One region of the Mesorhizobium sp. B264B1B genome, then DNA from elsewhere that is predicted to be linked to it. Evidence: predicted binding sites of a transcription regulator. Region 1 holds the regulator's gene; the other holds the start of a gene.
The links. Region 1 encodes PhoB, which activates phosphate uptake and scavenging genes when phosphate is short. Its sites were predicted from a motif close to TGTCATNNANCTGTCAT; they were not measured.
Positions count from the first base shown of each region.

Region 1 (3,416 bases):
GATCGATGAGCTGCAGGCCGACTATACGATCGTCATCGTCACCCACAACATGCAGCAGGCGGCGCGCGTGTCGAAGCAGACCGCGTTCATGTATCTGGGCGAGTTGGTCGAGTTCGACCGCACCGAGAAGATCTTCACATCGCCCCGCGAGAAGCGCACGCAGGACTATATCACCGGCCGCTTCGGCTGATCCCAGGCATACGAGGACCAAGATCATGGCCGAACACACAGTCGCAGCCTTTGACGAAGATCTCGGACAGATCAGCAGGCTGATCCGCGACATGGGCGATCTCGCCTCATCGATGGTCGGCGGCGCCACCAAGGCGCTCCTGAATTCCGACAACGCGCTCGCCCAGCGCGTCGTCTCCGACGACGCCATCATGGACGCGCGCCAGCGCGAACTCGACGACCGCGCCATCACCCTGATCGCCAAGCGGCAGCCCATGGCGGACGATCTGCGCCATGTCGTCGGCTCGATCCGCATGGCGGGCGATCTCGAACGCATCGGCGATCTCGCCAAGAACATCGCCAAGCGCGTCGGCACCGTCGGCCTTGCCGCCACGCCGCGCGACCTGTCGCACTCCATCGACGCCATGGCGCAGCTTGTGCTGATCCAGGTGCAAGGCGTGATCGAGGAGTATGCGGCGCGCGATGCCGCGGCACTTGCGAAGCTGCGCGCCGACGATGAACGCATCGACGTCAAATACACGTCGGTCTTCCGCGAGCTGCTGACCTACATGATGGAGGATCCGCGCAACATCACCGCCTGCACGCATCTTTTGTTCTGCGCCAAGAATCTCGAGCGCATCGGCGATCACGTGACCAACATTGCCGAAAATGCCTATTATGTGCTGACCGGCACGCAATTGCCCGCCAATCGCCCGAAGCAGGACGAGACGGCGATGTCGGCGCCAGCGGCTTGACGGCAGGGGTGACCAGTCGATGATCGCGCCACGCATCATGGTGGTGGAGGACGAGGAGCCGCTGGGTGTGCTGCTCCGTTACAATCTGGAATCGGAGGGTTATCAGGTAGAGGTGGTGACGCGCGGCGACGAAGCCGAGATCCGCTTGCAGGAGAATGTCCCTGACCTTCTTGTGCTCGACTGGATGGTGCCGGCGGTGTCCGGCATCGAGCTCTGCCGCCGTCTCCGCATGCGGCCCGAGACCGAGCGGCTGCCGATCATCATGCTGACGGCGCGCGGCGAGGAAAGCGACCGGGTGCGCGGTCTCTCCACCGGCGCCGACGACTATCTGGTCAAGCCGTTCTCAACGCCGGAATTCATGGCACGCGTCAAGGCGCTGCTGCGCCGCGCCAAGCCCGAAGTTCTGTCCAGCGTGCTCAAGGTCGGCGACATCGTGCTCGACCGTGAATCGCACCGGGTCTACCGCAAGAAAAGCGAGATCCGGCTCGGGCCGACCGAGTTCCGCCTGCTCGAATTCATGATGCGACATCCCGGCCGCGTGTTCTCGCGCAGCCAACTGCTCGACAATGTCTGGGGCGAAACGATCTATATCGACGAGCGCACCGTGGACGTGCATGTCGGCCGGCTGCGCAAGGCGGTCAACAATGGCCGCATGCCTGACGTGATCCGCACCATTCGGGGCGCGGGGTATGCGATTCGCGAAGACTAGGGATATGTCACGCAACGTTCTCGCCCACGCCTGATTTCGCCTGTGCCCCCGGCGCGAAAATCTCCTGGTCGACGAAGGTCAGCGCGCGCATGGCGCAGCCCTCGCGGATCAGTGGCAGTTCGTTCGGCTCGGTGTCGAAGGAAATCGATTTCGAGTGCTGGCCGCCGGCGGTCTGGGCAATGGCCTCGCGCAGAGCCGGCTCGATCAGGTCGAAGGCGGCGGCGCTGACGCCGACCATGGCGACCGGCGCCGGATCGATCAGCGCGAACAGGCTGCCAAGGCCGTAACCCAGCGCCTCGCCGGCCTTGCGGTAGGCTTCGCGCTCCGGCCCGTCCTTTTCGCGCGCCGAGGCCGCCAGGGTGCGCATGTCGGCGTCGCTGACGTCGACGGGCTCGGTGTCCTCGCCAAGCTGCCTCGCGTTGCGCCAGATGGCATAGTTGCCGGCATAGGCCTCGACGCAGCCGCGCCGCCCGCAGCGGCAGAGCGCCCCGCCGGGGCGATGGATCATGTGGCCGAACTCGCCTCCGGATGAATGGGTGCCGGTGAACAGTTCACCCTTCAGCACCAAGCCCATGCCGATGCCGTGCGACAAAAGGATGGCGATGAAGTCGTCGCGGTAGCGCTGGGGATCGCGCCAGCGCAGCGCCACCGCCATCATGTTGCAATCGTTCTCCATGGTGGCGGGAATGCCGAACTCGGCCTCCAGTATGTCGGCGAAGGCGATGTCGGTCTGCGGCGTGATCGGCGACCACAGCATGGTGCGCGCATCCGTGTCGGTGATGCCCTGGATCGCCAGCGCGATACGGGCGATGCTGCCGACGTCGAGGTCGGGATCCTCGAACCGCCGCCTGACGATGGCCACGCATTCGCCGATCAGCGCCTCGCGCGACAGGGTGAGCGTGTCCAGCCGGCGCTGCTCTTCAGATATCACCTGGCCGGCATAGTCGATGACGGCGACGGAGAGAAAATTCAGCGACAGCACCACGGTCATCACCGCCGCGGCTTCAGGGTTGAGGCTGAGGCCGACCTGCGGCCGGCCGCGTTTCAGCGCACCGGCCTCGCTCGGCTTGCTCTGCGCCAGGATGCCTTCGCCAATCAGGTCGGAGGAGATCGCCGATATGGTGGAATGGCTGAGCCCGGTGGTCGCGGCAATCTCGGTGCGCGAGGGCTGCCCGGCACGGCGCACGGCCGCGATCACCATCGCCCGGTTGCGTCGGCGCAAATCGTCGTGGCGGATTCCGACCGACATGTTTCTCGCATCCTCCCCGTCGCCGCGTTCTCTCCCCAGGATCCCGACGACCGTCAAATACTGGCAGAACCGGCCTTGGCTGTCATTATTTATTCCGGAGCTCGAAAAAAATTCACGAGGACATCAAAATACATCAGAATCGACGTTGACAGCGTTCCGACGATGGACCAGTGTTTTTTCGAGGCTCGAAAAAATAGAGCCTTTGTGCCGGCCTACGGGCCTGTTTGGTCGCGCCATACGCGGCGCAGGGAGGATTAAGATGAAGAGATTCACAGCCGCCATCCTGGCGGGTGTCGCCATGTCGCTGACGCTCGCGTCGGTCGCGCAGGCGAAGGACAAGGTCATCGGCGTTTCCTGGTCGAACTTCCAGGAAGAGCGCTGGAAGACCGACGAGGCCGCCATGAAGAAGGCGATCGAAGCCGCCGGCGACAAGTATATTTCCGCCGACGCCCAGTCCAATCCCGGCAAGCAGCTCACCGACGTCGAGAGCCTGATCTCCCAGGGCGCCAATTCGCTGATCATCCTGGCGCAGGAC
Region 1 covers NZ_JAIUIS010000008.1:85,363-88,778, reverse strand. The annotation lists gene pstB (phosphate ABC transporter ATP-binding protein PstB) at 1-190, shown strand, start outside; gene phoU (phosphate signaling complex protein PhoU) at 216-923, shown strand; gene phoB (phosphate regulon transcriptional regulator PhoB) at 943-1,632, shown strand; gene LB547_RS17795 (ROK family protein) at 1,640-2,881, opposite strand; gene xylF (D-xylose ABC transporter substrate-binding protein) at 3,141-3,416, shown strand, end outside.

Region 2 (3,416 bases), on a different contig from region 1:
CGTTCTTTGCGTTCCTGATCGTAATTTGGTGCTCGTGCCATAGCGGCTCCTTTTTTGCTGTTCTTGTGGGCTGACTACGCGTCGTTCGCCTTCCGACGTCTCGGAGCCGGCACCAGGGTTCCTATAAGCTGCTTCGGTCGATCACAAGGTCGGCGGCGCCGAAACGCTCCTTTGCCGTCAGCTGCTGATGCCAATAGGGATAGAGCAGGGGCGGGCGGCTGACCGCGTCGAGGCGATCACGTTCCTCGCCGGCCAGCGTCAGGCTGGCCGCCGCGATATTGTCCCTGAACTGGGCCTCGTTGCGCCCGCCGATCACAAGCGAGCTGATAGCCGGCCGGCCAAGCAGCCAGGCAAGCGCCACCTGTGCGGCGGACACACCGCGGGCCTTACCGATTTCGACCAGCACATCGACGATCCGCCACAGCCGGTCCTCGTCGCGGATTGGCGGTTCGGACCAGCCGGCGACCTGGCGCGCGGTCGGGCTGTCACGGTGATACTTGCCCGACAGCAGGCCTCCCGCCAGTGGGCTCCACACCAGCACGCCCAATCCCTGGTCGACCGAGATCGGCAGCAGCTCGTATTCGGCTTCGCGTGCTTCGAGCGTGTAGTGGATCTGCTGGGTGACGAAGCGCGGCTGATGGCGGGTGTCACTGATGGAGAGCGCCTTCATCACCTGCCAGCCGGAATAGTTGGAGCAGCCGATATAGCGGATCTTCCCCTGGCCGACCAGCGTGTCGAGCGCGGCGATGGTCTCTTCGAGTGGCGTCACGCCGTCCCATTCGTGCAGGAAATAGATATCGATGACGTCGGTCTTGAGCCGCTTAAGGCTTTTCTCGCATTCGCGGATCAAATGATGGCGCGACAGGCCTTCGTCATTGGGACCGTCGCCGATGCGCATGCGCGCCTTGGAGGCGATCAGCACGTCGTTCCTGCGCTTGCCGCCGAGTGCCTCGCCGATGATCTCCTCCGACAGGCCGTCCGAATAGACATTGGCCGTGTCGATGAGATTGATGCCGGCATCAATGCACAGATCGATCATGCGCTTCGCCTCGGCGAGATCGCTGTTGCCCACAGCCGCGAACGGGCCGGCGCCGCCAAAGGTCATGGTGCCCATCGTCAGCGCCGAAACCTTCAGGCCGGAACGGCCGAGAGTGCGGTATTCCATGTCAGTCCTCGCGATTGAGAAGAATGGCCCGATCAGGTTGCTGGATTTGTAGGACAATCCGTGCGGCTTGTCGCCCTCCGGCCCCAGCACACCGATGAGCGGCCGTGGCGTGCCCCTGCAATAAAACCGTCATTGCCGGCCTATACTCAGTCGATCAGGGCGTTGCGCGCCGCCGTCAGGACGCGACCAGTGCGCCCGGTCGTTGCCGGAGGCGGCAGCTTGCAGATGGAGGAACACCGATGAATGAATCCATACCCAAGTCCGGCGCCCGGGACTGGCTGGAAGCCGAACTCGCCGACACGCTCGACGAGGACTATGAACTGGAGATGTCGGAACCGGCGCTGTCGCTGGAGATCGCCAGGATCTACAAGAACGCGCATCCGCCTTCTATCGACCGCATGCAGTATTTTCGCGACCTGATCGGGCTGCAATCCGAGCTGATCAAGCTGCAATCCTGGGTCGCCTACCACAAGAAGAAGCTTGTGGTGATCTTCGAAGGCCGCGATTCGGCTGGCAAGGGCGGCGTCATCAAGCGCATCACCCAGCGGCTCAACCCGCGGATCTGCCGCGTCGTGGCGCTTCCGGCACCGACCGAGCGAGAGACGTCGCAATGGTATTTCCAGCGTTATGTGCCGCACCTGCCGGCCGGCGGCGAGATCGTTCTGTTCGACCGCTCCTGGTACAACCGCTCCGGCGTCGAGCGGGTGATGGGTTTCGCCGGGGCCGATCAGGTGGAGGAATTCTTCCGTGACGTGCCGGAGTTCGAGCGCATGCTGGTCCGTTCGGGCATCACGCTGGTCAAATACTGGTTCTCGATCACCGACGAGGAACAACAGATGCGCTTCCTGATGCGCATCCACGATCCGATGAAGCAGTGGAAGCTGTCGCCGATGGACCTGCAGTCGCGGGTGCGCTGGGAACAGTACACCAAGGCCAAGGAAGAGACCTTCGCCCGTACCAACATTCCGGAGGCGCCCTGGTTCATCGTCGAGGGCAACGACAAGAAGCGCGCCCGGCTGAACTGCATCGACCACCTCTTGCAGCAGGTTCCCTATGAAGAGGTGCCGCACGAGGAGATCACGCTGCCCGAGCGGGTCTTCAATCCCGAATACGAGCGCCAGGTGCTGCCGCGCGAGCTCTACGTGCCCGAGAAGTATTGAACGAGAGTTTGTCCTTCTCCCCGTATAGTGACGGGGAGAAAGGATCTGCACCAAGGGTTGCCAATTCCCACTGTCGCAGACAACTAATTCCTAAGTCCGCTTGATGACGACATGCGTGGCAAGCGGCGTCGCTACTTGTTCGCTGCACGCGTAGCCGAGCTTCGGCATATCAATCCCGGCGAAGAGGTGCTCGCCGGAGCCGAGCAGCACCGGCGAGATCGCCAGATGCATCTCGTCGATGAGCCTCTCCTGGAGGTACTGCCGGATGGTGGCGACGCCGCCGCCGACCCGCACATCGCTGCCATTGGCCGCTGCCCTTGCCTGCTCGAGCGCCGAATGGATGCCATCCGTAATGAAGTAAAAGGTCGTGCCGCCCTCCATGACGATCGGCTCGCGCGCATGGTGGGTCAGCACGAAGACCGGCACATGATAGGGCGGGCTGTCGCCCCACCAGCCCTTCCAGTTTTCGTCAGGCCATTCGCCGCGGATCGGCCCGAACATGTTGCGGCCGAGGATCCAGGCGCCGACATTCTCGAAGCTGCGCGCCGCGAACGCCTCGTTGGTGTCGGTTGTGCCGCCGTCGTCTCCGAGCACCATCTTGCGGAAGGTGCGGGTACCGATCATCCATTTGTGCAGGGCTTCCCCGCCGACCCCGAGCGGGTTTTTCAAATCCTGGTCGGGACCGGCGCCGTAACCGTCGAGCGACAAGGTGAATGCGTTGACGCGAAGTCTGGACATGGAAAGCCTCCTCAGACCAGTTGTATTTTGCAAGCAGTTACTTTCTAGCAAACCGATTGCAAATTGCAAGTAGTATTTTCAGCGATCGAGAAGATGCATATCCGTACTTCGCCCATGCGATGTCCAGAGTGAAAGTGGCGGCTGCCGAGACAGCCGCCATACCGGCTCATTCGCCGGTGAGTTCCATGAAGAGCATATGATTTGAAGGCGCTGGGAGGAAACTATGCTCTCAGCATCTCCGCCACCTCAGGGGCGAAATAGGTCAAAATGCCGTCGCAGCCGGCGCGTTTGAACGCAAGAAGCGATTCCAGCATAGCCTTTTCGCCGTCGATCCAGCCATTGGCGCCCGCCGC
Region 2 covers NZ_JAIUIS010000002.1:415,634-419,049, reverse strand. The annotation lists gene LB547_RS05895 (hypothetical protein) at 1-41, opposite strand, end outside; gene LB547_RS05890 (aldo/keto reductase) at 122-1,165, opposite strand; gene ppk2 (polyphosphate kinase 2) at 1,405-2,325, shown strand; gene LB547_RS05880 (dihydrofolate reductase family protein) at 2,416-3,063, opposite strand; gene hemB (porphobilinogen synthase) at 3,285-3,416, opposite strand, start outside.
Region 2: a site for PhoB is predicted at 1,282-1,298, ahead of ppk2 (polyphosphate kinase 2). Genes of this name have one in related genera too.